4 regions of the Glutamicibacter sp. FR1 genome follow, and region 2 is predicted to be linked to each of the others. Evidence: riboswitches for the same ligand, from Rfam matches in the RefSeq annotation. Region 2 holds a riboswitch; each other region holds the start of a gene.
The links. A riboswitch is a leader RNA that binds a small molecule or an ion and turns the genes downstream of it on or off. The one in region 2 is predicted to bind thiamine pyrophosphate.
Positions count from the first base shown of each region.

Region 1: linked by a shared signal. The riboswitch ahead of thiO (glycine oxidase ThiO) and the one ahead of thiC (phosphomethylpyrimidine synthase ThiC) in region 2 are both predicted to bind thiamine pyrophosphate.
Region 3: linked by a shared signal. The riboswitch ahead of ACLQ8T_RS12630 (ECF transporter S component) and the one ahead of thiC (phosphomethylpyrimidine synthase ThiC) in region 2 are both predicted to bind thiamine pyrophosphate.
Region 4: linked by a shared signal. The riboswitch ahead of thiM (hydroxyethylthiazole kinase) and the one ahead of thiC (phosphomethylpyrimidine synthase ThiC) in region 2 are both predicted to bind thiamine pyrophosphate.

Region 1 is NZ_CP178602.1:2,317,061-2,324,470, forward strand. Features, by position in the region: gene moeB (molybdopterin-synthase adenylyltransferase MoeB) at 1-267, opposite strand, end outside; gene ACLQ8T_RS11125 (thiazole synthase) at 264-1,079, opposite strand; gene thiS (sulfur carrier protein ThiS) at 1,088-1,333, opposite strand; gene thiO (glycine oxidase ThiO) at 1,330-2,457, opposite strand; TPP riboswitch at 2,455-2,560, opposite strand; gene ACLQ8T_RS11140 (GNAT family N-acetyltransferase) at 2,640-3,599, shown strand; gene ACLQ8T_RS11145 (mechanosensitive ion channel) at 3,682-4,902, opposite strand; gene ACLQ8T_RS11150 (OsmC family protein) at 5,191-5,628, opposite strand; gene ACLQ8T_RS11155 (GNAT family N-acetyltransferase) at 5,633-6,193, opposite strand; gene ACLQ8T_RS11160 (alpha/beta fold hydrolase) at 6,216-7,010, opposite strand; gene ACLQ8T_RS11165 (lysoplasmalogenase family protein) at 7,001-7,410, opposite strand, start outside.
Region 2 is NZ_CP178602.1:2,468,431-2,475,840, forward strand. Features, by position in the region: gene ACLQ8T_RS11925 (GTP pyrophosphokinase family protein) at 1-763, shown strand, start outside; tRNA gene ACLQ8T_RS11930 (tRNA-Met) at 856-932, opposite strand; tRNA gene ACLQ8T_RS11935 (tRNA-Thr) at 980-1,051, opposite strand; tRNA gene ACLQ8T_RS11940 (tRNA-Thr) at 1,582-1,653, shown strand; TPP riboswitch at 1,930-2,037, shown strand; gene thiC (phosphomethylpyrimidine synthase ThiC) at 2,034-3,776, shown strand; gene ACLQ8T_RS11950 (DEAD/DEAH box helicase) at 3,865-5,757, opposite strand; gene ACLQ8T_RS11955 (hypothetical protein) at 6,066-6,482, shown strand; gene ACLQ8T_RS11960 (cystathionine gamma-synthase) at 6,570-7,410, opposite strand, start outside.
Region 3 is NZ_CP178602.1:2,621,946-2,629,355, reverse strand. Features, by position in the region: gene ACLQ8T_RS12655 (Na+/H+ antiporter subunit D) at 1-1,479, shown strand, start outside; gene ACLQ8T_RS12650 (Na+/H+ antiporter subunit E) at 1,488-2,117, shown strand; gene ACLQ8T_RS12645 (monovalent cation/H+ antiporter complex subunit F) at 2,120-2,386, shown strand; gene mnhG (monovalent cation/H(+) antiporter subunit G) at 2,386-2,787, shown strand; gene ACLQ8T_RS12635 (DUF4235 domain-containing protein) at 2,848-3,099, opposite strand; TPP riboswitch at 3,175-3,295, shown strand; gene ACLQ8T_RS12630 (ECF transporter S component) at 3,358-3,966, shown strand; gene ACLQ8T_RS12625 (ATP-binding cassette domain-containing protein) at 3,963-6,290, shown strand; gene ACLQ8T_RS12620 (aminodeoxychorismate lyase) at 6,287-7,162, opposite strand; gene cls (cardiolipin synthase) at 7,352-7,410, shown strand, end outside.
Region 4 is NZ_CP178602.1:44,026-51,435, forward strand. Features, by position in the region: gene ACLQ8T_RS00240 (HAD-IA family hydrolase) at 1-246, shown strand, start outside; gene ACLQ8T_RS00245 (sugar porter family MFS transporter) at 334-1,740, opposite strand; gene ACLQ8T_RS00250 (uracil-xanthine permease family protein) at 1,957-3,240, opposite strand; gene thiD (bifunctional hydroxymethylpyrimidine kinase/phosphomethylpyrimidine kinase) at 3,267-4,691, opposite strand; gene thiE (thiamine phosphate synthase) at 4,688-5,329, opposite strand; gene thiM (hydroxyethylthiazole kinase) at 5,322-6,116, opposite strand; TPP riboswitch at 6,106-6,200, opposite strand; gene ACLQ8T_RS00270 (GntR family transcriptional regulator) at 6,235-6,603, opposite strand; gene ACLQ8T_RS00275 (hypothetical protein) at 6,600-7,410, opposite strand, start outside.

The sequences.
Region 1 (7,410 bases), 150 kb from region 2:
CTGTTGCCGGTGCATGGTTTGGCGTTGCAGGTTGGACAGTTCAACCGTGTCGTCGTCCACGACCCCGAGGGTGCCGATCCCTGCGGCGACCAGGTAGCTGGCAATGGGGCTGCCCAGTCCCCCGGCTCCGATCACCAGCACCTTGGCATTGGCGATCCTGCGTTGCCCTTCTTCGCCGACGCCGGGAAGCGACAGATGCCGGGAATAACGCGCCAATTCTTCCGGTGTCAGCTCCGGTCCCGGGGCTACCAATGCTGACTGGTTCACGAGAAGTCACCGACCAGGGTCTGCATCATGCCTTCGGTGGGCGAAGATGGCAGGGCGGTGTCGCGGCGCGGGATCCTGCCGGCCAGCCGTGCGGCGCGTCCGGCACGCACCGCATCCTTCATGGCCTTGGCCATGAGTGGTGCGTTGTGCGCCCGGGTCACCGCGCTGGCCAGCAGCACTGCGTCGCAGCCGAGCTCCATGGCCAGAGCAGCGTCCGAGGCGGTGCCGACTCCGGCGTCCAGAACGACAGGCACCTGGGCGCGGGAGACGATGGTGGAAATATTGTGCGGGTTCAAGATGCCCAGGCCGGAACCGATTGGTGCTCCGGCTGGCATGATGGCCGCAACACCGGCGTCCTGGAGGCGCTGGGCAAGGGCAGGATCATCATTGGTGTATGCAAAGACCTGGAACCCGTCGGCGACCAGCTGTTCGGTGGCAGCGTGCAGTTCCAGTGGATCGGGCAGCAGCGTGTGCTCGTCCGCAATCACTTCGAGCTTGATCCAGTTCGTTTCCAGCGCTTCGCGGGCCAGGTGCGCGGTGAGGATCGCGTCGCGAGCGGTGAAGCATCCAGCGGTATTCGGCAGCGCAATCACGTTGTTGCGCTGCAGCAAGTCATACACGTTGGACTCGCCTGCCGCCGAAAAGTGTCGGATGGCCACGGTAGTCAGTTCGGTTCCGGAGGCCTGCAATGCGCTTTCCAGGGTGGCCAGCGAACTCGCTCCCCCGGTGCCGAGGATCAAGCGCGAAGACAAGGTGCGTCCTGCAACCTGGAATGGATCGCTGTTGATGTCCAGTTCGGTGATGTTTTGCATGTCCACGCCTAGCCTCCCTGGGCTGCGGTAACGAGTTCGATGCTGTGCCCTTCGGCCAGCGTGTAGCTGTTCCAGGCGCTGCGCGGGATGACAGCGCCATTGACCGCGGCGGCTATTCCAAGCTTGCTGCCGTCCACGGCCGCCGAGTTGCTATCCAGATCCTTGCCGATCTGCATGCTGATGAATTCGCGAAGGGTGATTCCTTCGTCCAGGTTCAGTTCCCGGGAATTGAACTTGATGCCAATGCTTTTCATGGGTGATGCTCCGTTCGGTCGGTGGTCTGGGTCGCTGTGGCGAAGCGGTGTGGATTCACAGCCTGATGCAAGGGGTGCGTTCCATTTCCGTGAATAAGATCAGCGGTAAGTGTTGCGCCCAGCGGAGCCAGCAGCACTCCGTGCCGGGAGTATCCGGTGCTAAGCACCAGGCCCGGGTCAATGCGCCCCAGCAGCGGACGGTCATCAGGTGTGGCGGGACGGGCCCGGGCAGTTGCCTCGTTCAACGTGCAGTCGCTGATGCCGGGGATGAGCTTTCGTGCATTGTCCAGCAGTAGGTGCATGGCTCCGATGTTCACTGCAGGCTGGCGGTCTTCCCGGACGCTGGCTCCAAGAACGAGGCTGCCGTCCTTTCTCGGCACGAGATACACCGGCTCCCGGTGCACAATGCCGCGGATGGTCCGGGTGATCAATGGCGGACCAGCTGGCCCCTGGATCCGGAGAATATCTCCGTAGACGGGGCGCACCGGCACCCGGTCCAGGCCGTCAATGGTGCCCAGCCCGTTGGCCACGATGGTTTGATCCGCTTCGAGGATCTTGCCCGATGCGGTGCGTACCGCGGTGGTTCGGCTTCCGTCGCTCACCAGCGCCTGCGCCCGCTCCTCGATCAGGCGGCCACGCAGGTGATCAAGCAGGATTTTGACGACTGACCGTGGGTCGACTTGGTGGTCATCTTGGCATAGGACTGCGCCTGCTATATTCGCGGCCAAGGCTGGTTCGAGTTTGCGGGCTTGGCTGGGCAAGAGCTTTTCCGCTGACAGGCCGAGGGAAGCTTGCAGTTCGGCCAGCTCATGCAGGGCTTCGCGGTCAGCCGGTTCGGCCGCGACGACGAGGGTTGAGTTCTGCAGGTAGTCCGGGCGTTGCCCGGTCATGGATTCGATGCGCTCAATGAACTTTGGATAGGCGGCATTCGAGGCGGCAAGCAGCTCGTGAAGCGGGCCATGGCCCCAGACCGTTTCAGCTGCCGGGGCCAGCATTCCGGCCGCCGCGTAGCTTGCACCTTGGCCTGGTGCTGGATCGATGAGGGTGGCAGTATGTCCCCGCGATTCCAGTTCGAACGCGACGGACAGGCCGATGATTCCGGCGCCAACAATATTCACATGCACGAGGGCACGCATCCTTCCTACGGCGGCATGACCCGCATCAGGTGTAGCGGTCGGCTCGGTGCCCTCTCAGCCTGGTCGATTACAGGCTCCCGCGGAGTACTGCGATTATAGGCATGATCCAGCTCATAAAGTCGAACTGGAGCAACCGCAGCTCCGTCATCTTCTGTGATGTACTAGTTGACATGGCATCTCATGACTTCCCCCGCGTGCTTCCCCAGGGATCTGCGTTGTCCAACACGATCATTTCGTTGGAGCAGGAGCTCTTGGAAACCAACCAGCGCCATAGCCGCAGGCAATTGGAACGGTACTTGCATCCGCAGTTCTCCGAAGTGGGTGCCAGCGGCCGTGTCTACGATCGCGAGTCGATCATTGCCCAGCTGGACCAGGAGCCGGAAGTGGATTCTGGATCTCGGGAAGTCGGGAGCCCCGTGGCGATCCAGGTTGCCGATCAAGCGGTGCTTCTGCGCTGGAGGTTGCCCTCGGCATCCGCCAGCGAGCGCAGTTCGCTGTGGATCCATGAGCAGGATCGCTGGCAGCTGTTCTTCCATCAGGGCACGCCCGCTGCGCGGCAGCTTTCTTTTGCAGAACCCAGCAAGGCCGCACCTGTCGACGACGATTTCTCAGTTCGCAGGCTGCGCCAATCGGATGCCGAAGCCGTTTTCGAAGCCTTTTCCTCCAATGCCGATATGGAACGCCAAGGAGATGCCGACACTCCGGAAAAAGCCGCATCGTACGTGCGTTCCCTGATGGAGGCCGGCGAACGGCAGCAGGCTTTCGCCATCGCCTATCGAGACCGGCTGGTCGGTTTGGTCTGCGGTACTGTCGATCCAGACAATCAGAATGCATGGGTTTGGTATTGGATGAACCAGGACTACCGCGGGAGGTCTCTGGCCACTCGCGCAGTGGCAACTTTGGTGAACCACCTGTTTGGCGAGCTAGGTCTGTACCGTTTGGAATTAGGACTTCGGGCGAATAATCCTGGATCGAAGCGTGTAGCCGAAAGCAACGGGTTCCTGCGCGAGGGTGTCGAGCGCGGTAAGTTCCTGGTTGATGGAGAACGCATTGACGTGTACGCCTACGCGCGGTTGCGGACTGATCAGGTCCCGGATGTAGTGCCGTTGCCGTGGAGCACGCAGCCGTAGCTTGGCGGGCAACAAAAAAGTCGCGGAATCCGGTTTCGGGTTCCGCGACTTTTTATCTGTCCCTCAGGTTTAGTGATATTGGCTAGATGCCTGGAGTTGATGCCGGTGGCGTCGAATCCGGGCCGTCGGTATCCTGATTGGCCTCGATCTTTTTCAGTGTGCGAGCCGCAGCATCGCGGCCACCAAGTCCAAAGGCCAGAGCCGCAGCCAAAGCCGCGCCAATGACGATTGCTCCGAAGGCCATATTGATGATCGAGTCGGCGATACCCATGTACTTCAAGCCCATTGCTACGAACAACGCAATTGCCGTGTAGCGGATGATCTTTGAAGCGGTTGTGTCGCCCAAGAAGCGGCCAATGACGTTGGCGATGACGAAACCTGCGGCGATAATTGCTGCGCCGAAGAGAATCTTGCCGCCCAAGGCCAGAATTTCATTGAGGATGTTGGTAATCGCCGGGAAGTTCAGCATCTGGGCTGCCATCACGCCGAAGAACAGCACGATGGCAATCTTGACGATGCCAGCGATGATTCCCGAAGCGCTCTTTCCTTCGGGAACTACGCCCCATTGGGCAACAACAGAGTCGGCGCCTACCCCGTGAAGGGTTGATTCAAGCAGCTGGCCTACGAACTTGGCAATCAGAATACCGACTGCCAACAGCACCAAGGCCATGATGACCTGAGGAATCGCAGTGAAGACCAACTGCAGCATCTGCTGGGCAGGGTCCGAAATTGCCGCGATACCCAAGACCTGCAGTGCCGAAATGGCAACGACGAGCAGGATCAAGGCGAAGACGATGTTGGCAATGATGTCAACGATCTTCGCTTGGGATTCTCGGGACTGTACTTCGTCTACCGGTTCATTGCGTGGGGTAAGTTTGCGGACCAGCCCGCTGAAGTCGACAGTTCCCAAACCGGTCTTCAGCAGCTGGCGAACGATATTCGCGATCACGTAGCCGATGAAGAAGATGAAGCCCGCACCAATGAGGTTGGGGATGAAAGCCATGACGCCGCCGAGCAGGCCCTGCACCGGCGATAGCACTTCAGATAGCGCGAATACTTGCAGGATTGCCACGAGGCCGAATAGCCAGACGATCAAACCCGCGACCTTGCCCAGAGATTGGCCTATTTGCTCTCCGTCGTTGCCCTGCTTCTGCAGGAACTTCACCCTGGTCACCAATTTGGCGGCAGCCCACCGAACGATGCGCGCTAGAAGCCACGTAATGATGAGGATGATTAGCGCGATGCCAACCTTTTGTAGCATCGACGCCCAGTCGATATTGCCTAAAACGTTCTCAGACTGCATTGCTGCTCCTTCAACGTAGGGACAATCTGACCCTACGATGAAGGTTCTCTCCTGACTAGGGCAAAGACCCGTACTGCCAGCTTGAATCGATGGACTTTCGTACCCCGAATTGCGGATGCATGATTCATTCACGCTGGATTCAACGTTTTTCGAACAATCAAGCCATAATCACAACTGATTCACGCAATGTTGGGAAATTCGTGTCGCGCTCAAATCCGTGAATTGCCTTGCAGGCTGTTGCGGAGTCAGCCATTGGCCATTATCAATCTGGGATTCGCACGAAATGCATCAGGCCTGGTTGATGACTTCGCTCTGCACTGAGGCACCTAGCTCAACTGTGCGGGAAACCGTGCAGTACTTGTCATGGGATAGCTTGACGATGCGTTCAACCATGCCGGCCGCTTTGCGCCCCTCCTCGGTATCGGGGAACTTCAAATCAAAGCCAAGGCGGATGTCTTCCATTCGGCTAGCCGAGTCCTCGGAGACCTTGTAGCCGCTCGCCTTGACTTCGAAGTTCTCAGGTTCGCTTCTGCGGGTAGTCGCCACATCAACATCGATCGCTGAGCACCCGGCAATGGCGGCCAGCAGAAGCTCCACCGGCGTCAGCAGCCCTTCGCCTTGGCCGAATTCCAGGCTGGCGCCGGATTCCAGGCTGGTGGCCTGGTACTTGCGTGATTCAACGCGTTTGATGCTGACTTCCCGGATTTCACGGCTATTTTCACTCATGGAACTATGGTGCCACGATTCGGGGCAAAGATTCTGTGTGGCGCAACGTGATCCGTTCCGGCACCAGTTCTGGACCACCGTCGACTGCCAAGAAGCCGCAGTCGCTAAAGAATGAAATGGCAGGCTGGCGCTGGCTATCCAGATGCACACTGATGCCAGGAGTGTGCGCGACGATTTCGTCCAGCAGGATACGGCCCACACCATTGTGGCGATCGCTGTGCCGCACCCAGAGCAGCTCAATGCGTGTATCGCTCCAGGCTGCGAAGCCCGTGATGCGCTGGCCTTGCTGGGCGATTCTGACGGTCACCGACTGGCTATAGATTGCTTCCAGGGCGGTTGCCACTGCATCAATGTCTGCAGCAGAGAGGAAGTCCCCCCGGCGTTCCACCGAACTGCGCCAGATATCCAATAGGTCAGGCACTTCATCAATGCTCGCCAACTCGCGCAGCACGAGAGCTTCATCCATGCCAAGTTCCTTCTTGCTCAGGCAAAACCGTAGTTGCTGCTTCGAAATGTAGCCGGATGCCGGCATTTCCTCAAGTCGCAATCGAGCGTTGCGCGTCATCGGGTTGGACCTTGCTTCCGGTTCAAGATTGTTCCTGCAAGCCGCCGGTACGTTGCGCCCAGTCCCGCAATTCGTCCAAGACCCGTTCGTGCTGCTCGAGGTGCACGTTATGGCCCGCTTGTTCAAGCACGCGGAGCTTCATCAGGGGATACCGGTGGACGAGCCGCTCGGGATCCAGGTATCCGGTGACATGGTCCTGCTTCCCGCACACGATCGTGACCGGAATATCCAGCTGGCTTTCGCGCTCGACGGGCAGCGGGTCAAGGAAGTACCGCCGTGACAGCTTGGCCATGGCGCGCAAGTTCGCGCAGTCCAACCCGGGCAGCACCCACTGCGCGAACTTCCGCCATGCTTCAGGTGTTTGAACCACTGCTACGTCAGAGAATAATTGCGCATGGCGTGGATCAAGCTCAGCCAGAAGCAATGGGTCTGCTACTGACACCTGCCGCTCCGGCACGGTACGCCGAGTCCCATCAGGAAAGACCACTGGCGCCAGGAGGAAAAGCCCTTGAGCTTGGACAGGAAACCTGTCGGCCATCTCTTGGCATAGCAAAGCGCCAAGTGAATTGCCCAGCAGCGCAAATTTTCCCTCGCCCGCGGTTTGCCGGATCATCGCTTCCAACCAGGTTGCCAGTTCTGGCAGGCCACCGGAATTTTCAAGCGGCGGGCAGGTACCGAAGCCAGGCAAGTCGATGTAGTGCAAGTCGAAAATCTGCGTTTTCTCCAGCGATGGTTCCAGCGGCTTGAGAATGCGGTGGTCTACGCCGTTGCCATGCACCATGAATAACGGGATTCTGCTGAGGTGGTTTACCTGCATGTCGTCGTGCTTTTCTCCTGTGCATCACGCTGGCTCGCGGCATAGCTGATCATCGCCTGCCCAGCCACATAGGTGAGTATAATCCAGAATCCGATGTAGGGAAGGCCAATATCCGTAAACGAGCGCAGTGCGATCAAGGAATCGGAAAGGAAGAAAATTGCGCCGCAGGAACCCGCGACAGGTCCCGGCCCAGTACTGAGGATGGCCATCACCATCAATGCCAAACCGTAGATGATCACCGGGGCAAGCAGCGCTCCGGCTTTGGCTGAGCCAAGGACCAGCAGCACTGCGAATGCCGCAAGATAGGGGAACAGCATCCACCAACGGCGCAGTAGGGAAGATTTCCAGTATCTTGCCAGAGCGCCAATGTAGAAGAACTGCGCGATCAGGAACCCGCCAA
Region 2 (7,410 bases):
TGCTGGAACTACCCCGTCCCCGGCCGAGTTGCAGCGATTGACGAAGGCCTTCCACCACGATTTCCAGCGCTTCATGATGGAATACCAGTTTGCGGTGGACGAAGTGCTGACCAAGGTCTCGATCTTGCGTGAAGAGTTCTTGTACTTGCACAAATACAATCCAATCGAGCACGTCAGCTCCCGGGTGAAAACTCCGGAGAGCATCATGCGCAAGGTTGCCCGCCGGGCCATCGCGCCGTCCCTTACTGCCATACGCGAGAACATCAGCGATATTGCGGGTGTGCGCATTACCTGCAGTTTCGTCAAGGACATCTATAAGGTCCTGAACACCTTGACCGCTCAAAATGACCTGAAGGTCATCCAGATCAAGGATTACATCAAGAACCCGAAGCCAAGCGGCTATAAAAGTGTCCATGCAATTGTGCAAATTCCGGTCTTCTTATCCGACGGCCCTGTCGACGTCGTAGTGGAGTTGCAAATCCGCACGATCGCCCAGGATTTCTGGGCAAGCCTGGAGCATAAAATTTTCTACAAGTACGAGGGGGAGGTTCCAGAACATCTAGTACAGGAGCTCGCCGATGCGGCAGCTGTTGCAACGAAACTCGATATGCAAATGCAACGCTTGCATACCGAAGTACACGGCCATGATGCCAATGATGCAGCAGGACAAGAGACGAATTTCGATACGAAGGCCTTCCAGGGACTGCTCTCGCTGGCACAGCAAGCCAGCACAAGGAGCCCTGAAAAGGGTGCGGACAACTAAGCGTTATTGGCTTCGAAACGACGGGTCCCTGAAGACCGCTTCGAACCCGGAAACCAAAAAAGATCCTCAGCCGAAGCTGAGGATCTTTGATTTGGTAGCGGCGCCGGGACTCGATCCCGGGACCTCACGATTATGAGTCGTGCGCTCTAACCAGCTGAGCTACGCCGCCACAAGTGAGAAACAATCCAGTAGAAGCCAAGAAAGCTTCTCACTCAGAGCCCCCTGCCGGAATCGATCCGGCGACCTCGTTCTTACCAAGAACGCGCTCTACCACTGAGCTAAGGGGGCAACGAGTAAATACTCTACACGCATTTCCCGGCAAAGAAAAATCGGCAAACCGACCTGGAAAACACCCCGAAATTTCCATAAAACCACTAGTCAAATTGAGATTAGCCACTCACCCTAGATCTTCAAGGACGAAGACTGGGACAAAAGGTGCTCGGGTGACGATGCTCACTGAGGTGTCCCTTGTGGTCAATCGCGGATTCGACCAGACGCGCAGGATAAAATCCCGAGACACTTTCCCTCGTGGCAGAACCACAGATCTCCCGCGCAAAACATAGGAGGCTCAACTCCCCCAGTCCCTCGACCCTGGGATTATGGATTACCTGGAAGGGCATCTGGCATCCGGTGCGCGGAGTCGCCACAACGCGCCGCGAAAGTAATCCAGGAGGCATGAAGCAAGCTCTCACGCGCACGGAATTCACCTAGGCAACCCGACTCCTATTTCCGTCTTGATTAGGAATATTGTGACGTCAGCAACAAATCCCCGGGAGATTTTGCAAACCTCGAAAACCTGTGTAAAGTATTTACCTGTTGCCCCCTTAGCTCAGTGGTAGAGCGCGTTCTTGGTAAGAACGAGGTCGCCGGATCGATTCCGGCAGGGGGCTCGCAATGAGAGAAGCAATCTGATTCCAGATTGCTTCTCTTTTCGTTTATCTGCCGCTCTTAGTGCCCCATCGCGCGGCCTTCGCCTCAGCCTTCGCTCGCGCTGCTTCGCCAGTCTTCTGCCACGCCGTCTTCCCCAGATTCCCGATTCGCGCTGCAAGAGGCTGATCGCTTGTACAAGCTAGCTCCTGCCGCCGGGCCAGTGCCCGCATCCTGAATTGCTGTCACCCTTCTGACCACTGGATTTGCGTTTCTTCCTCCCAAGCGTGCTAAGTTGTTCGCGACCACACGGGTGCCCTGGCAAGGGCTGAGATCGGGCTATCGCCGTCCGCGACCGTTGAACCTGTCCGGGTCATGCCGGCGAAGGAAGTGAGTTTCCCCAGTGGAACAATTTGAACAGCACCCTGCCCACACCCTTGCCTACCGCGAATCTGCGGGAATTTCTGTTCCCGTCACGCAGATCCATCTGGCAGACTCTCCCAATGGAAAGCCCAACGAGCCGCTGTCGGTGTATCGGACCAGCGGACCGGGAAGCGAACCGACCCAGGGCTTGCCGCCCTTCCGCGAGCAATGGATCCTGGAGCGCGGGGATGTGGAGACTTACGCAGGCCGCGAGCGCAATCTGCACGACGACGGGCGCTCGGCGGTCCGCCGCGGCACGGCCAGCGCGGAATGGGCTGGACGTTCAGCCCCTCCGCTGCGGGCCGTTGGCGGAGCGCGCGTAACGCAGATGCACTATGCACGTGCCGGGATCATCACCCCGGAAATGCGCTATGTGGCGCTGCGCGAGGAATGCGATGTAGAACTGGTGCGCAGCGAGCTCGCGGCCGGACGAGCCATCATCCCGGCGAACATCAACCACCCGGAATCCGAGCCGATGATCATCGGCAAGGCGTTCCTGGTCAAGATCAATGCGAATATCGGCAACTCGGCGGTGACCAGCTCCATCGCAGAAGAGGTCTCCAAGCTCCAGTGGGCCGCCAAATGGGGCGCCGACACGGTAATGGACCTGTCCACCGGAGATGACATCCACACCACCCGAGAATGGATCATCCGCAACTCCCCCGTGCCCATCGGCACCGTGCCGATCTACCAGGCGCTGGAGAAGGTCAATGGCGAAGCCAACAAGCTGACCTGGGAGATCTTCCGCGACACTGTCATCGAGCAGTGCGAGCAGGGCGTGGACTACATGACCATCCACGCTGGCGTGCTGCTGCGCTACATCCCACTGACCGCCAACCGGGTTACCGGCATGGTTTCACGCGGCGGGTCCATCATGGCCGGATGGTGCCTGGCGCACCACCAGGAGAATTTCCTCTACACCCACTTCGATGAGCTGTGCGAGATATTCGCGCAGTACGACGTCGCCTTCTCGCTGGGCGACGGGCTGCGCCCGGGCTCCATTGCGGACGCAAACGACGCAGCGCAGTTCGCCGAGCTGGATACGCTGGCCGAGTTGACCAAGCGCGCCTGGCACTACGACGTGCAGGTGATGGTCGAGGGACCGGGGCATATCCCGTTCCATCTGGTGCGCGAGAATGTGGAGCGCCAGCAGGAATTGTGCGACGGGGCCCCGTTCTACACCTTGGGCCCGCTGGTCACCGACATCGCGCCGGGCTACGACCACATCACCAGCGCCATCGGTGCCACGGAGATCGCCCGCTACGGTACCGCAATGCTCTGCTATGTCACGCCCAAGGAGCATCTGGGGCTGCCCAACCGGGATGACGTGAAGACCGGCGTGATCACCTACAAGATCGCGGCTCACGCAGCAGATCTGGCCAAGGGGCATCCGGGTGCCACGGCCCGTGATGATGCGCTGAGCAAGGCTCGTTTCGAATTCCGCTGGAATGACCAGTTCGCGTTGTCCCTAGACCCGGTCACCGCGCAGGAATTCCATGACGAGACTCTGCCGGCCGAGCCGGCGAAGACCGCCCACTTCTGTTCCATGTGCGGGCCGAAATTCTGCTCCATGCGCATTTCCCAGGACATCCGCGACGAATACGGCTCGGCCGAGGCACAAGCGGCCTTGGCCGGGATGGCGCAGAAGAGCCGGCAGTTCCTGGAAAGCGGCGGCACGGTCTATCTCGGGGATGAGATTCCGATCGGGACCCCTGCCGAATAATTAGCCCGGCATGCGATAACGCCCTTGGAGCAAGCTTTCGGCTTGCCCCAAGGGCGTTATCCAGTGCTACTCAGCTGTAGCTGCAGGCTTAGTAGTCGCGACGTCCACCGCTGCGGTTCGAATCGCTGTAGCGGTCCTTGCCGCCGCGTCCGCCACCGAATCCGCCACGGCCGCCATTGCGTCCGCCACCGAATCCACCACGGCCGCCACGTCCACCACCGTAGCCGCCACGGCTACCACGGAAACCTCCGCGGTCGCCATCGTCATCACGGCGCGGGCTGCGGCCATTGTCGAGCTGGAGATCGATGGCTTCGCCGCCGATGCGGGTCTTGGAAAGTGCACGCCACTGGTCCTTGCTCAGCTCTGCTGGCAGCTCCACCAGGGTGTGGTCCGATCGGATGTCGATGCCGCCGATTTCCGAAGAATCGAAGCCGCCCTCGTTGGCCAGTGCGCCAACGATCGAGCCTGGCTGAACGCGGTTGCGGCGGCCAACTGCCAGACGGTACATGGCGTTGCCCTCGGCAGCGGTCTTGCGGGCACGTGGACCGCGCTCACCGCGTTCGCCACGCTCCGGGCGATCCATGCGGGCCTTCTTCGCAGGCGAGATGACCGGCTCGGTCATCAGCAGCGGGCGTCCGCCCTGGGCCATCAAAGCCAGTGCAGCCGCGATTTCCAGGTGGTCCAGGTCCTCGTGCTCGGCAGCGAACTTCTCCACGATCTCGCGGAAAGTAGTCAGGTCCTGGCCGCTGATGGTCTTGTCGATGCGGTCGGTGAACTTCTGGATGCGGCGGTCGTTGACCGAATCCAGCGACGGCAGCTGCATCTGGGTCACCGGCTGGCGGGTCGCCTTCTCGATGGCACGCAGCAGGTACTTCTCGCGCGGGGTCATGAACAGGATTGCGTCGCCCTTGCGGCCGGCACGGCCGGTGCGGCCGATGCGGTGCACGTAGGACTCGGTGTCATGCGGGATGTCGAAGTTGATCACGTGCGAAATGCGCTCGACGTCCAGGCCGCGGGCTGCCACGTCGGTAGCCACCAGGATGTCGATCTTGCCCGAGCGCAGGTTCTCCACGGTGCGCTCGCGCTGCTGCTGCGGGATGTCGCCGTTGATGGCGGCAGCGGTGAAGCCGCGGGCCTTGAGCTTGTCGGCCAGGTCTTCGGTAGCCATCTTGGTGCGCACGAAGGTGATCACGCCGTCGAATTCCTCGGATTCGAGGATGCGGGTCATGGCGTCCAGCTTGTGGGCGCCCATGACCTGCAGGAAGCGCTGGGTGATGTTGGTGCCGGTGGACTGCTTGGACTTCACGGCGACTTCCTGCGGGTTGCGCAGGTATTCCGAAGCGATGCGGCGGATGGTGCGCGGCATGGTGGCCGAGAACAGGGCAACCTGCTTCTCTTCCGGAGTCGCTTCCAGGATCTTGTCGACCTCTTCGGCGAAGCCCATGCGCAGCATTTCGTCGGCCTCGTCCAGCACCACGTACTGCAGGTTCGACAGGTCGAGGGAACCCTTGTTGATGTGGTCGATCACGCGGCCGGGGGTGCCCACGACGACCTGTGCGCCACGGCGCAGGCCGTTGAGCTGCGGGCCGTATGGGGAGCCGCCGTACACGGGCAGAACGGTGAAGTTCGGCAGGTACTTGGCGTAGGAGGTGAAGGCCTCGGCGACCTGGAGGGCCAGCTCGCGGGTTGGAGCCAGGACCAGGATCTGCGGGGTCTTGGCTGGGCCGTTGGTGTCAGCCAGTTCGGCCATGCGGGACAGGGCAGGCAGTGCGAAAGCAGCAGTCTTGCCGGTACCGGTCTGGGCCAGGCCGACAACGTCGCGGCCTTCGAGGAGCAGTGGAATGGTCGCTGCCTGGATTGGCGATGGCTTCTCGTAGCCAAGGTCGGCAAGCGATGCAAGCACGCGGGCATCCAGGCCAAGCTCGGAGAAGAGCACGGTTGGCTCTTCCGGGGTCTGGTTGTCGTTGGTGTTTACGGGCATGTCAGAAGACACGAAGAATTACCTCATTCGTTTGGGGATAGGCCTTGGCCGTCCCCAAAGAAACGACGTATAGGCTGCACAGTCAGATACAAGTCACGCTCATCAAGCGCTCCCCTATGACATAAAGACCCGCACACACTTTGCGGAAAATACAACACGAGAAGGCTCCAACCTCAAAAATTGGGCTGGATGCGAGAGGGATACCCTGATGTTCGCGAACACTTAATGCTAGCTTGAACGGCACTGAGTTGTCAGTGTCGAAGCCGTGTGAGATCGGGCACCGCGACAGAGCACGTAGGGTTAAGCACGTGAAGAAACCTCTTTTTCCAAGGCGTCCCAATGAGCCCACCCCCGGCGGACTGTTCGTCGCCCAAATGCTCTGGTTCCTGGCCGGAGTGCTTTTTCTCGGCTTTGGCGGCTTCCTGGCCTATGAGCAGAGCCGGGATTCCACACTGGATTTCGGCAGCATTGCGCTGATGGTCTTTTTCGCCGCAGCGGGCATCGCCTGCGGCGTGCTGGGATACCGGCTGTTCACCGGCGACCGGGCAGCGCGCGCCAAGCTGTCCTGGCTGGGGCTGATTGCCGCACTGCCGCTGCTGCTGCGCTTCGGACGCTATTCGCTGCTGGCCGCCATCATCATGTTCAGCGTGGTGCTGATGTGGTTGCCGGCAAGCAACAGGTACTTCAAGATCGTCGATCCCAAGCCGGCCAAGCGCCGCCGGTAGCCGGACCGGAACCCGGTTCAATGCACGAAGGACCTAGGTTCTGCTGCCCTTGGCGGCAGCAGAACCCAGGTCCTTTGCGTTTACGGCTTACAGGTTGGTGAAGGCCTTCTCCAGGTCTTCAATCAGATCTGCAGGGTCTTCGATGCCGACCGACAGGCGCAGCAGGTTCACTGGAACTGCCAGCTCGGTGCCCTTCACCGAAGCGTGGGTCATCTCCGACGGATAGTTCATCAGCGACTCGATGCCGCCCAGGGATTCAGCCAGGGTGAACAGCTTGGTGCTCTCGGCAATCTTGCGGGCCGCCGATTCCCCGCCCTTGAACTGGACGGAGACCATGCCGCCGAAGCCGGACATCTGCTTCTTGGCAATCTCGTGGCCCGGGTGGTCTTCGAAGCCCGGATAGAGCACGCGCTCGACTTCGCTGCGTTCGCGCAACCACCCGGCAACCTGTGCGGCGTTCTCCGAGTGGGTGCGCATGCGCACGCCCAGAGTCTTCAGGCCGCGGGTGGTCAAGAACGCATCCATTGGGCCCGAAACAGCGCCCACTGCGAACTGGATGAAGCCGATCTTCTCGGCCAGCTCGGCGTCCTTGACGATCACCGCACCGCCCACCACGTCGGAGTGGCCGCCAATGTACTTGGTGGTCGAGTGCACCACGATGTCTGCACCCAGGGTCAACGGCTGCTGCAGGAACGGGCTGGCGAAGGTGTTATCCACGACCAGCAGTGCCCCGGCGGCGTGGGCAATCTGAGCGACCTTGGCGATGTCGGTGATCTTCATCATCGGGTTGGACGGGGTTTCCACCCACACCAGCTTCGCCTTGTTCTTCTCGATGGCAGCGGCCAGGGCCGCCTCGTCACCCATGTCCACCGGGGTGTTGCCGATGCCCCATGCACCCAGGACGCGGTCAATCAGGCGGAAGGTTCCG
Region 3 (7,410 bases), 150 kb from region 2:
ACCCTGCTGCTCGAAGCCGGCATGCTCGCCGCCGTGTGGGGCGGGGAAAGCTATGCCATCCACATTGGCGGCTGGGACTCGCCTTTCGGCATCGCGCTGATGGTCGACGGGTTCAGCTCGTTCATGCTGCTGGTTTCCACGGTCGTTTCGCTCGCCGTGCTGCTCTTCGCCACCAGCCAGGGCCTGGCCGATGGCGATGAGCCAGGGCCGGTGTCGATTTTCCATCCGGCCTACCTGATCCTGCTCGCCGGCGTGTCCAACGCCTTCCTGGCCGCCGATCTCTTCAACCTGTATGTCGGATTCGAAATCCTGCTCACCGCCAGCTATGTGCTGCTGACTCTCGGCGGTACCGCAGAGCGCATCCGCGCCGGCACTACCTATGTGGTGGTCTCAGTGGTCTCCTCGGTGATCTTCCTGATGGCCATCGCGATGATCTACGCGGCCACCGGCACGGTGAACATGGCAGACCTCGCGGTGAAACTGCCTGAACTAGGCCAGGGCCCGCAGTTGATCCTGCATGTGCTGCTGCTGATCGCCTTCGGCATCAAGGCCGCGGTCTTCCCGCTGTCACTGTGGCTGCCGGACTCCTACCCGACCGCGCCGGCACCGGTCACCGCGGTGTTCGCCGGGCTGCTGACCAAGGTGGGCGTCTATGCGATCGTCCGCACCGAAACCCTTCTCTTCCCGGGCGGCTCGGTCAACGCCGGCTTGCTGGTGGTGTCCGCGCTGACCATGGTCATCGGCATCCTCGGTGCGCTGGCGCAGACGGACTTCAAGCGCATGCTCTCCTTCACGCTGACCAGCCACATCGGCTACCTGATCTTCGGCGTGGCAGTGGGCGGGCCGCTGGCCATCTCCGCGACCATCTACTATGTCGGCCACCACATCATTGTGCAGACCTCGCTGTTCATGGTGGCGGGCCTGATCGAACGCCGTGCCGGCAGCTCGAATGTCACCCGGCTCGGCTCGCTGGCCAAGCTGTCCCCGGCGCTCTCCCTGCTCTTCTTCATCCCGGCCATCAACCTGGGCGGCATCCCGCCATTCTCCGGGTTCCTGGGCAAGTTCGGGCTGCTGCATGCTGCCGCGCAGGATGCCGACCCGCTGACCTGGGTCGTGATCGGCGCCGGGTTGCTGACCAGCTTGCTGACCCTGCTGGCGATCATCCGCGTGTGGGCCCGCGTGTTCTGGCGCCGTGCCGCCGATGCCGAGGTGCCAAACCAGGAGCTGGTGGCCGAAGCGATGCAGGTCGCCGGCGAGACGCTGGCCGGCGGCGCGCAGAACCCACGCCTGGGCTTGAAGCTGGCCAAGCAGTTGGAAGCCGACTCCTTGCCCTGGGGCATGCGCTATGCCACTGGTTCGCTGGTGCTGGCGGGCATCGGCCTGACCGTCTTCGCCGGGCCCATCTTCGAATTCTGCGAGCGGGTGGCAGCTGAGCTAATCGCCCGCGAACCTTATATCAGCTCGATCTTGCCATTCTGATTGGAGGGATGATGCCGAACAAGAACTTTGAACCGCGCGACCAGCGCATCGACGATGCGCTGGATACCTCCGGCGTGCGCCACCGTGCGACACTCAAGCAGGAATGGCCGCTCTTGCTGCTGCTGCTCTTCGTCTGGGGCGCCCTCTGGCAGGACTTCTCGCTGGCGAACATGATCTTCGGGGCGGTCATTGCCCTGGTGATCGTGAACCTGTTCCCGCTGCCGCCGGTAGTCCTTTCGGGCCGGATCAACCTCTGGTACTGCGTGAAGCTGTTCATCTGGTTCCTCGGACAGGTTGTCGCGGCCAGCGTCCACGTGGCCTGGCTGGCGGTGGCACGCGGAAAGAGCACCCGCAGCGCGATCATCGCCGTCCCGCTGCGCACCGGCTCGGACCTGATCGTGATGACCGTGGGCCACATGCTCACGCTGATCCCCGGATCCTTCGTGATCGACGTGGACCGCAGCTCCTCGACCCTGTACCTGCACTACATCAACATCCAGTCTCAGGAGGATGTGGAGAAGGCACGGGCAGCTATCCGGGACATCGAACGCCGGCTGATCATGGCCATCGGCAGCCGTGACGAGTACGAGGCGATCAAGAGCGAATGCGGACCGGACGTCGTCGCGAGGAAGGGATAAACATGCTGGATATCGTCATCTGGATCTGCGGCATCATGCTCGGGCTGGGCGCCATCGCCTGCCTGATCCGGGTTGCCAAGGGGCCATCAATCCTTGACCGGGTGCTTGCCCTGGACGTGATGCTGCTGATCATCTCCGCCGCCCTGTGCCTGGAGATGGTGCTGCACGAGCACACCGACTACATGCTGTTCGTGGTTGCCGCGTGCATGCTCGGCTTCATCGGCTCTGTGACCGTCTCGCGCTTCGTCTCGGATCAGAGGAATGCCTAATGGAACTCTTCCTCGATATCCTCGTCGCCATCCTGCTGATCCTCGGCTGCCTGATGTCCTTGATCGCAGGCATCGGCTTGCTGACCTTCCCGGACATGCTCACCCGCATGCATGCGGCCACCAAGCCGCAGGTGCTCGGCTTCCTGCTGATCTTCGCCGGGTTGGCCATCTACCTGCGCAGCTGGGCGGTCATCCCGGTCCTCGCGTTGGCTTGGGGCATGCAGCTGCTGACAGCGCCGGTTTCCGCCCACATGATCGGCCGTTCCGGCTACCGCACCAAGCACGCGGCCAAGGAAACCCTGTTCTCCGATGAGCTCAGCCTTGTGGTCAACAGGGTCAATGGCGCACCGCCCACCGGAGCAACACCGATGTCCAAGGCCGAAGCGCCAGAGGACAAGTAATGCGAAAAGAGCGGGAGCAGTTCAGCCGAACTGCTCCCGCTCTCGGCTTGCCGCCGAAGCCTATTTGGTGAACTTGGCAACAACCTTGTTGGCGCTGCGGTCGGCCACGGTCTGCATGATCGCTGCCACCAGGGCCGAGACGATCGCGAAGCCCAATGCGCGGCGGAAGGACGCTTCAGCCGCTTCCTCGGTGCCCTTGCGTGGCGCCTTGCTGCCGGTTGCCTTCAACCAAATGAAATCAACCAGCTTGCCACCGAGCATGCCCGCGCCAACGGTGATGCCGGTAGTGACAAGTTTCTGCACTTTATCCATTTTTTCCTCGCGATCAAGCTCGTGACACATCGTTCCTCTGCCCAGCATACCTGCGGTATGGTGGGGGAGCAGTAATTATTCCGACAGGGGAGCGTCAGACTTCTACGAAGTCGCAGGACGCTGAGAGTGCGATGGATCGCAGACCCTCGAACCTGCCCCGGCTAGTACCGGCGAAGGAAGTCGAGCATCTCGGATGCGGATAGGCGCAGCATGCCCTCATTCCGTGCATCCCCCCTCCTTTCCACAGGAGGACCAACAATGAACGAAACAATTTCGAAGCATCGTACCGGCTGGCGTGTCGTCGATATCGTCGTGGCATCGGTGATCGCCGTGGCTTCAGGAGTCATTTTCTGGGCATGGAGTGCCGGCTACGGCCTGTTTTCGCTGGCCTTCGCGGCTTTCCCTCCAGCCACCGCGCTGCTCACCGGCATGTGGCTGTTCCCCGCGGTGCTCGGCGCATTGATTATCCGCAAGCCCGGCGCCGCGATCTACTGCGAGATGCTGGCCGCCGTGGTTGAAGCGCTGCTCGGCTCGCACTACGGGTTGACCGTGCTGATCTCCGGCCTGGTCCAGGGCCTGGGCGCGGAGCTGGTCTTCGCGGCATTCCGCTACCGCAAGTGGAACCTGGGCGTGGCACTTCTGGCAGGCCTGTCCTCCGGCCTGTTCGCCGGCATTACCGAGGCATACATCCTGGCCTACTACGTCGAGTACACCGCCGGGATGAAGATCTTCCACGTGATCGCCACCGGTGTTTCCGGTCTGGTCATCGCCGGGTTGCTGTCCTGGCTGGCCACGCGCGGACTGGCGAAGACCGGTGCCCTGAGCGCACTGGCGAGCCGGCGTGCACACCTGGAAACCGCAAAATGAGTTCAGTTGCCAATTCCGATGCCGCCTCGCTGACCCAGCGCGGAGCGTCAATCACCGCAACTGGTTTCGGCTGGCAGCACTCGGAGCGGCAGGAACCTGCCATCTCGGGGCTGGATCTGCAGATCCACGCCGGTGAAAAGGTGCTGCTGCTCGGTCCATCCGGTGCCGGCAAGTCGACGTTGCTGCATGCAATGGCCGGGCTGCTGGAAGCCGATGAGGATCAGCAGCTTGCCGGACAGCTGCTGATTGATGGCAACGATGCGTTCCGCCGGAGCCACCCGGTGGGCTTGATGCAGCAGGACCCGGAAACCCAGGTCGTGCAAAGCAGGGTCGCCGATGATGTGGCCTTCGGAGCGGAGAACCTCGGGATGGATCCGGGCGTGATCCGCCAGCGGATCCCCGAAGTGCTGGACGCGGTCGGATTGGGCGCGCTGTCCTTCGACCACCGCACCCAGCAGCTCTCCGGCGGGCAGAAGCAGCGCTTGGCCCTGGCTGGCATCCTGGCCATGGAACCCGGCCTCATGCTGCTCGATGAACCGACCGCCAACGTGGACCCGCAGAGCATCGGGCCGTTGCGCGATGCGGTGCTGAACGCCGCGAAGCTATCCGGTGCCACGCTGGTTGTGGTCGAGCATCGGCTCGAAGCTTGGGCAGAGCATATGGACCGGGTTATCGTGCTGGAACCGGGCGGGGGAGTCGCGCACGACCTGGATCCGCGTCAGCTGTACACCGAAGAACCCGTGCGCCAGGAGCTGGCTGCCGCCGGGCTATGGGTTCCCGGATATGTTCCGCAGGTGGCACCGGCCGAGAACCTTGCCGGAGCTATGCTGCTGGAAGCGCGGCAGCTGGTCTGCGCCCGCACGGCTACCGCGCCGCATACCCAGGCGGTGGATATGGAAGTGCAGGCGGGCACCGCCACGGTGATTCTCGGCGAGAACGGCGCCGGCAAATCGACGCTGGCCCTGGCCTTGGGCGGTTTGCTGGCCCCGGCCAGCGGTGAGCTGACGGCCACCGCGCAACTGGCCGACGGCCTGGGCAATTCCCCGTTTGCTTGGAAAGCCGGTGCACTGATCGGGCGGATCGGCTCGGTCTTCCAGGAGCCCGAACACCAGTTCGTGACGCAGAGCGTCCGCGAAGAGCTGGCTTTCGCACCCAGCCGTGCGCAGGCGAGCAGCGCCAACGCGCCGAAGTACGACCCGGCCCAGGTCCAGGCGCGCGTCGATGCGTTGCTTGAACGCTTGGGGTTGGCGCATTTGGCTGAGGCGAATCCGTTCACGCTCTCCGGCGGAGAGAAGCGCCGGCTGTCCGTGGCCACCGTTTTGGCAGCCGCGCCAGAGGTGCTGATCCTCGACGAGCCGACATTCGGGCAGGATGCGAACACCTGGCGGGAGCTGGCCGGGTTACTGGTCGAAGAGCTGCAGCAGGGCACTGCGATCATTGCAGTCACCCACGATGAGCATTTTGCCTCGGTGCTCCAGGCCAATCAGCTGGTGCTCGCTTCCGGCACCCCGGATGCTGATGCCCCGCGCCAAGGGCCGGTGCTCGATGCGCCGGTAGGGCACAGCTGGCTGGCGAAGATCAATCCGCTGGCCAAGCTGGGTGCGGTGGCCGCGGCAACGCTGCCGCTGATCACCACCTTGGATTGGGTCTCGGCACTGGTGATTATCCTGGCGACCGTGGTGTTCTTCCCGCTGGCCGGGCTGAGCCTGCTGAAATTCCTCAAGCGTGCGTGGCCGTTGCTGCTTGCCGGGATCTTCGCGGCCTGGGGCATTGCCCTGGTGGGCCAGGACAGCGGCATGGTGTACGCGCAATTCGGCGCCTTCAGCATCACCGAGGGATCGGTAGCCGGCGGCATAGCCACCGGACTGCGCGCCTTCGCACTGGCCATCCCGTGCATCTTGCTGCTGGCCACCACGAACCCCAGCGATTTGGGCGGGGCGCTGTCCCAGCAGCTGAAGGTCCCGCACCGGTTTGTGCTCGGGGCGCTGGCAGGCATGCGATTGCTTGGGCTGATGGTGGAAGAATTCACCACGCTCACCCTGGCCCGGCGTGCTCGCGGTGTCGGAAACTTCGGCACCGTGGGCCAGCGCATCAGGGCAACCCTCGGCCAGGTGCTGGCGTTGCTGGTGCAGGCGATACGCCGCGCCGGACGGCTGGCAACCACGATGGAGGCCAAGGGGTTCGGCACGGCCAAGCGCACCTGGATTCGCACGGCCACCTTCACCTGGCGTGATGGCATGGTGCTGGCAACCGGAATCCTGCTTGGCACGGCCGCCATGGCTGCGGCCGTGCTGGCAGGGACCTACAACCTGGTGTGGTCCTAGCGGATTGCGTCGCTCAGGGCGCTGAGCTCCTCATGGAGCTCGGCGTCCAGCCGCAACGGCTTGGCATCGATGGTGCGCACCGGGGTGAGCAGGCGGATCGATGACACCAGCCACACGCCGTCGGCCTGGTACAGGTCCTCAGGGCGAAGCGGGCCATAGCCCAGCTCCCAGCCGTCCTGCGCCGCCGCATCGAAGATCGCGCTTTGCGTGGTGCCTGGCAGAATGCCGGTTTCCAGCATCGGGGTGAGCAGTCGCTTGGTCTCGTCATCGCGCTGGGCAACCAGCACGGTCGAGGTCGGAGCTTCGAGGATGATGCCGTCAGCCGAAGTGAAGATGACGTCATGGGCGCCGTGCTTGTGCGCGTAGCGCAGGGCGGCCATGTTGATCGAATAGGAGAGGGTCTTGGCGCCCATCATGAGCCATGGTGCGCGTTCGGCCAGCTTCGAGTCGTAGCCGCGGTCCAGCAGCAGGACATCCACGCCGGTTTCGCGCTGTTCCTTGCCCAGCGCCGGTGCCGGGGTGACGGTGACCCAGCAAATGGTGGGATCGCTGTCGTGCTCGCCGCGTGCAGCAACCAGCTTCACCACGGCCTCTTCGGCGCCGCCGGTGGCGTCGAAGTCGGCAACCGCGGTGTCGACCGCGGCATACCAGCTGCGCGAATCGGGGATGGCCAGGTCTGCAACTTCAGCAGAGATTGCCAACCGTGACAGATGCGCTTCGAATTTGCGGACGGCCTGGTTGGTGTAGAGCATCGATTCGAAGATGCCATCACCTCGCGTGACTCCCTGTGCGGTGACCAGAAGTTGCGGTGCGGTGATATCGGCAAGACGTCCAGCCGGATAGGCAGGATCCAAGAATACAAGTGAGCTCATAAAGACAGATTATCGAACCCCAGCGTCTTCTGCGTGATTTCTGCGGGCGGAGATTCAGACAAGCAGGGGATTGTTCGATAAGCTAAGCGAAGGATTTTGGCCTGTATATCGCAGATCAGAGGCCGAAATGCCAACTTCGAGTGTATAGCCAAAGGGGGTGCCTACGTGTGGCCAAGCAATGAAGTCTTCTTGCAGATCGGCGGCGTTCTCTGGAGCGTGCTGGTGGCGATCGAGCTAGCGGTCCGCTA
Region 4 (7,410 bases), 980 kb from region 2:
AACCTGGGGTGGCGGGGCATGCGGATTTCCGTATGCTTGCGCCCCGAAGCCATCGAGTTCACCCTGCATGGGGAATTCTCGCGTCCGATCTGGGTGCGCGGCCAGCAGGTCGACCTGCAGCCAGGGCAAGCTATCAGCGTTGCGCTCGCCGGACAGGGCCCGTTGCTGGAAGGCAGGCCAAGCCTGGAGCATGTGCTCTCGCTGCAACGGGAGGCCGGCGCGGAGGTGCCCAACAAGGCCTGGTAGGCAGCGCGGAATGCAAAGGAGGCAAGAACCCGGTTTGGGTTCTTGCCTCCTGCTGCGCGACGCGCACGGTTCGCCTCCAGGGGATGCCTAGAGGGTCATCTCCTCCAGCTGGCGCCCCTTGGTTTCCTTGACCATGAAGATCACGAAGAGCAAGGAGAGCAGCGCGAAGACCGCATAAATGCCATAAGCCAGAGCCAAGCCGGCATCGGCCAGGGCCGGGAAGGTGGTGGAGACAATGAAGTTGGCAATCCACTGGGCTGCAGCAGCCACACCCAGCGCCATGGCGCGGATGGAGTTCGGGAAGATTTCGCCGAGCAGTACCCATACGGCCGGGCCCCAGGTGGCGCCGAAGCCGACTACGAACAGGTTGGCCGAGATCAGAGCAACGATGCCCCAGTTACCTGGCAGGGATACCGCACCGTCGATGGTGACGGACTGAGCGAAGGCCACTGCCATCATGCCCAAAGACAGGGTCATAATGGCCGAGCCGATGGTCAGTAGGAGTTTACGTCCCAGAACGTCGATCAGCAGCACCGCCACGATTGTTGCCACCACGTTGGTCACCGAGGTGATCAGCGAAATCGTGAAGGAGTCCGATTCGGCAAAGCCGACGGACTTCCACAGCGTGGTGGAGTAGTAGAAGATCACGTTGATGCCGACGAACTGCTGGAAGACCGAGAGCAGGATGCCGACCCACACCAGCGGGTGGAAGCCGAAGCGTCCCAGCAGGTCCTTGAAAGCCTGGCGCCGCTCGATGTGCACGGTGGCGCGGATCTCCTCGATCTTCTTCTCGGCATCGGCTCCGGCCTTCATGCCCATATCGCGGGTCAGCACGGCAGCGGCCTCGACATAGCGGCCGCGCTCGACCAGATAGCGCGGGGATTCCGGAAGTCGCAGCGAGAGCAGGCCGTAGAGCGCCGCTGGAACCAGCAGCGACAGGTACATCCAGCGCCAGGCGGCCAAGCCGAATAGGCCGATGGCATCTGCCGAGCCCATCACGAAGACCAGCAGCGCGCTGACCAGGAAGGCCACGAAGATGCCCAGCACGATGGCCATCTGCTGCATGGTGCCAAGGCGTCCGCGGTGCGCGGCGGGGGAGACCTCGGCGATGTAGGCAGGGGCGATCACCGAGGCGAAGCCCACGCCGATGCCGCCGACGATGCGCCAGATGATCAGGTCGGCCACGCCGAAGGACAGGCCGCAGCCGAGGGCCGATGCGGCCAGCAGGATGGAGGCGATGAGCATGGTGCGCACGCGTCCCACGCGTTCGGAGACCATGCCGGCCACCCATGCTCCCAGTGCCGCGCCGAGCAGGGCGCAGGAAACGGTGAAGCCGATGGTTACCGCGTTGAGCCCGAATTCGTGCTCGACGGCGTCCACGGTGCCGTTGACGATTGATGAGTCATATCCGAAAACGAACCCGCCCAAGGCAGCACCGAGGGCGATGAAGATGAGTCGCGCGGAGAGTTTTCCGTCTGGTGTTGTCGCAGTCACAATGTGCCATGCTATCGGATTCGAGCGCCGCAGAATCCAGATTTTCCGAATTTTCTTGGGAGATCAATCACAATTTGGAAGGATTCCTTACTTTAACGTTTTGCGTGGCCTGAACAACCGTTTTGTTTCACGCCTGACCAGCAGGGGAATTCCTGCGCTAAAAAGCAGGCCGGCAGTGCGCTAACGCGCACTGCCGGCCTGCCGAAATATTTCTTGCTAGATTTTCGCGCTCTTATGCGCGTCGGCCAAGTCGTTGCCGCGCAGCTTGGCCACGGCACTCATCAGGTGGAAGACCACCAGGGTGGCGATCGAGCCCAGGGCGATGCCGCCGAGCTGGAACTGGCCGAAAGCGATTTCGCTGGTCACCGCGATTGCGATGATCAGGCCGGTGCCCGCGGTCATCAGGTTGATCGGATTGCCGAAGTCCACCTTCGCCTCGATCCACAGGCGCGCGCCGACGATGCCGATCATGCCGTAGAGCACGATGCCCAGGCCGCCGATCACGCCTACCGGAATAGTTCCGATCAAGGCGCCGAACTTCGGCAGGAAGGCCAGGGACATGGCCACGATCGCGGCGATCCAGTAGGCGGCGGTGGAGTACACGCGCGAGGCGGCCATGACGCCGATGTTCTCGGCGTAGGTGGTGGTCGCCGAGCCGCCGCCAAAACCGGCGAGCACGCTGGCGGCGCCATCAGCCATCAGCGCCCGTCCGTTGAACGCCGACAGGTCGCGGCCGGTCATCACGCCCACGGTGCGCACATGGCCGATATTCTCGGCGATCAGCACGAAGACCGCAGGCAGGAACATCAGCGCGGTATCGAAATGGAAGGTCGGGGTGTGGAACTCGGGCAGGCCGAACCATGCGGCGTCGCCCACCTTGGAGAAGTCCACCTGGCCCTGGGCCAGCGCCACCAGGTAGCCGCAGACCAAGCCGACAAGGATCGAGAGCCGGCCCAGCAGGCCCTTGAAGGCCACCGTGGCCACCACGGTGAAGATCACCGTGAGGAAGGTGGTCAGCGGGAAGTCCTTCATCGGGGCCAGGGTGGCGCTAGCCAGGTTCAAGCCGATCAGCGCAACGATGGTGCCCATGACCACCGGCGGCATCAGCGCGTGGATCCAGCCGGTGCCGGTCTTCTGCACGATCAGCCCGACGACGAACAGCAGCACGCCGGTCATCACGATGCCGCCCAGGGCGCCGGACATGCTGTGCGACCCGGTGGTCGCGACCACCGGGGCGATCAGGGCAAAGGAGGAACCCAGGTAGCTGGGCACCTTGTTCCTGGTCATCAGCAGGAAGATGATGGTGGCTAAGCCGGTGAACAGCAAGGTGGTGGTCACCGGGAATCCGGTCAGCGTCGGAACCAGTATGGTGGCGCCGAACATCGCCAGGATGTGCTGGGCGCCGATGGAAACGGTCTGCGGCCAATGCAGCCGCTCATCCGGGGCAACTACCTCGCCTTCGGTGATGGTCTTGCCGTTGCCGTGGATGCTCCAACTCATGATTCCTCTTCCCGGCCCTGCGGGTTTCAGGCCGTAGAGAATTCTACTTGGTTCTCGTGGGCCTGCGCGAAGAACGCCAGCTCGTGCTCGCTGGAACGCAGGAACGCCTGGCGCATTTTCTCGCGCAGCGCCGGGTCGGCCAGCGTCCACGCGGTGCGCACCATCTCGATCGCCTGGGCGGTGGCCTCGTCGAATTCCGGGGAAGAATAGGTCTCCAGCCAGTCGCCGTAGGGGTGCCCGGCATGGTTGGCCGCCGCCAGCCGCTTGCCGATGTCCTGGTAGAGCCAGTAGCACGGCAGGATTGCGGCGATCAGCTCCGCATAGCTCCCGGTGCAGGAGGACAGGTGGTTCACGTAGTTCAGTGTGGTCGCCGAAGGGTTCGCCAGCCCTTCCACTAGGTGGCTGCGGTGCAGCTGCAGCTCGCCCTCGAGGATCTGACCGGCGCCCTTGGCCCAGAAGCGCTGCGCATCCAGGTCCGGGGCCAGCGCGCTGGCCTGCGCCAGCACCTGGGCGTAGCGCTGCAGGTACAGGGCGTCCTGGGCCAGGTAGTACTCGAACTTCTCGCGTTCCAGGCTGCCGTCGGCCAGCTGCATGATGAACGCCAGCTCGTCGATGCCCGCACGCAGGCCCGCGATGTCCTCCCACCAGCCGGCCATCGGATCAGCGCCGGCGAAGAACCCGGCGAAGTGGTTGACCGGGCCGTGCCCGCTGCCCACCTGCAGCTGGTCGGCCGCCGCAATTGCCGCTGACAGATACGCCTTGGACTGCTCCAACGCGGCGGTCCAGTCTCCGGTGGCAGCGAAGCGGGTGGCCAGGGCGCTGGAGAGGGTGCAGCCGGTGCCGTGGGTGTTCTTGGTGGCATGGCGCGCACCGTGCAGCTCGCAGCGCACCCTGTCCGCTGCTACCAGCGCGTCGGGGCAGACCGCCCCGGCCAGATGCCCGCCCTTGGCCAGCACCAGGGCATCGTGCTTGGCCGCCAGGCGCTGGGCCTGGCGCAGCACCTCGTCCCATGATGCGGCTACCGGCTCGCGCAGCAGGCTGGCCAGTTCCAGCAGGTTCGGGGTGATCACCGTGGCCCGGTCCAGCAGCGAATCGAGCGCCGCTTCGCCATCGAGCAGGCGGTCTCCGCTGGTGGCCACCATGACCGGGTCCAGGACTACCGGAGCATCCACGGTTTCCAGCCAGCCGGTGACTGCGCGGATCACCTCGGCGTTGGCGAGCATCCCGATCTTGATTGCATCGATGCGGATATCCGCGCTGATGGCTTCAAGCTGGGCGAGGACGAAATCGCCGCTGATCGCCTGCACTCCGGACACCCCATGGGTGTTCTGCGCGGTCAAGGCGGTGATCACGCACATTCCGTAGCCGCCGTTGGCGGCAATGGCCTTCAGATCCGCCTGGATTCCGGCGCCACCGGAAGGATCGGATCCTGCGATGGACAAGATGTTCATTTGGCGGCCTCCCATGCCGAAACGAGCTGCGCGCTGGCCTGCTGCGGATCCTCTGCATTGCAGATGGCGCGGACCACTGCCATGCCCGCTCCGCCGCCGGCACGGATGGCCGCCGCGTCCTCGTGGGTAATGGCACCGATTGCCACGCAGGGCAGTGAGGCCAGCGTCGTGGCACGCGCAAAGCCGTCGAGGCCCAGGGGAGTGGGATGGTCCTTCTTCGTCGGGGTGGCGCGGACGGCCCCCACACCGAGATAGTCGATGACCGCGGCGTCCTTGTTCGCCTGGGCCAGTTGCTCATCGCTGGAAGCGCTCAGTCCGATGATACCTTCGCCGATGATCTGCCGGGCCAACTGCACCGGCACATCCTTTTGCCCGATATGGATGCCGTTCACGGCTGCGCCGGCAGCCCGCGCCGCGAGGTAGACATCGATGCGGTCATTGATCAGCAACTGGGCCTTGCCCTCGGTGAGCTTGGCGGCCGCGCAGGCCAGCTCGAAGAATTCCCGGGCGGTTTCATCCTTGGCGCGCAGCTGGATCCACTGGATTCCTCCGGCGACGGCGCCTTCGATCACTTCCAGGGTGCTGCGCGGGGTGCAGCTGGCAGTATTGGCTACCAGGTAGGCTCCGTAATTATGCATGGTTCAGTTCCTCGTGCTTCAAAGTCTTAAGTTCTTCTGGATCGGTTGCGGACAGCGCATCAATGAATGCGACGGCGAAGCTGCCCGGACCTGTGCTGTTCTCCAGGGCCTTTTCAGCGGCCAGCCCGTAGAAGCCGTGGGCCGCGATGGCGGCCTCGAACGGGTCATCGTGGACCGCAATCATGCCGGCGCAGAACGCGCCCAACGCGCAACCGCCGCCGGTGATCCGCGTCAAGCCGATTCCGTTGGTGTGCACCAGGACCGTCCGCGTGGCATCGATGATGGCATCGGACTGGCCGGAAATGGCCACCACGCAGTCATGCCGCTCGGCCAGCTCGCGTCCAGCCGCCAAGGCGGCAGAGACGTCATCCAAGGCATCGACACCGCGTGAAGCCGATTGCCGTCCGGCCAGGGCCAGGATTTCCGAGGCGTTGCCGCGAATCAGGGCCGGGCGTTGCCGGGCAATGCGCCGCGCGAAATCCGTGCGCACCGGCAGGGCGCCGACCGCCACCGGATCAAGGATCCATGGGGTGCCTGCTGCGCTCGCCGATTGCACGGCTTCTTCCATGGCGGCCAGCTGCTCGGTGCTCGGAGTTCCCAGATTCACCAAGACGGCGGAAGCCGCCTTTGCGAAGGGGCCGGCCTCTCCGGGCAGATCCGTCATGGCCGGGGACGCGCCGGATGCCAGCAGGGCATTGGCGGTGAAATTTGCTACGACGGTGTTGGTCAGGCAGAAAACCAAAGGTGATTGTTGCCGGTATTCTTGGGCAACTGCATGCAAAGCCATGCGACATCCCTCCGCTAGCGTGAACTAGATCAGGTTCAACGGGTCTCATCTCAGTCGGTTGTTCCGACACCCCGTGTCACTGCCATAGAGCGTACGCACAAGCGGTTCCAAGGACAAGTTACTTACGCTCGCGCCGCGCCACCAAGGCCTTGAGCGTGGCCGCATCGACCTGCTGGGCCGCCGCCAGCGCCCAGAGGTGATCCACCGCGGCCAGCAGGTCTTCGCTGGCATCCACCGGCCGAAGCCGTTCGTTGACCACTGTGCCGGCTCGCCGCCGAGAGGTGATCAGACCTTCGGCTTCCAGTTCCTTGTAGGCGCGCGCTACCGTTCCGGCAGCAACACCGAGGTCGGTGGCCAGTGCGCGCACGGTGGGTAGCTTGCTGCCTGCGGGCAATTCTCCCAGGGTGATCAGCGAGGCGATCTGCAAGCGGATCTGCTCGTAGGGTGCAGTGGCCGCCGCGAGGTCGACACTGATTTGCGTGCTCATGATGCTGCTGTCGGCTGCTGTGCACGCACCATCGCGGTACCAGGACGCTCCAGAAAAATCACCGCTGGGACAACGAAGACCAGAAGTGCAAACAGCCCCAGGCCTGCTGGGAAGCCGTAGCCAATCAGCAGCATGGCAAGCACAGCGCTGGTGGCAACGCGCATCGACCGCAGCTCCAGAACCCGCCGATACCAGATTTCTTCAGCTGGCGAGACGGCCCAGGGAATAGTCGCCCGGCGGCAGGACCAGATGAAGCCCATATGCGCCGCCGCAAGCAGCAGCAACAGCCCGATGACTAGTCCCCGGTTCGGAGGAGCGAACCCCCAAAGCGTCTCCAGCGGTGGATCCAATAGCAGGAAAGCGCAGATGGCAACCAGCAAGCCAGCGGCGATGTAGGACCACAAGGGCAGGGGTGCATGATGCTTTGGTGCTGCACTCGCCTGCCGAGCCACCTTGCTGGCGTAGCCCAGATACAGCGTATTGAGCATGATGTAGAGCAATGCCGCACCGGCAAAGAGCACCAGGATCCACGTAGTTCGTTCATTGGTCGGCATCCGGAATTCCTCATCCACGGGTAGGAATGACCAGCCGATGGCAACGGCGAGCAATGCAAGGGTAGCCGTGGTGTATTGCAATGCGAAGAGCTGATCTCGCAATCGCGAGAAGGCGGTCCGTTCCCTGATGGTGGAGTGAGCCGAGAATGTGGTGCGCGGGCCCCAGAAGAACAGCGTAAGAGCCACCGCAAGGGCGCCATAGTTCAATAACTCGTACGGTCCACCGGTTGAATAGCCTTGCGAGTAATTGGCC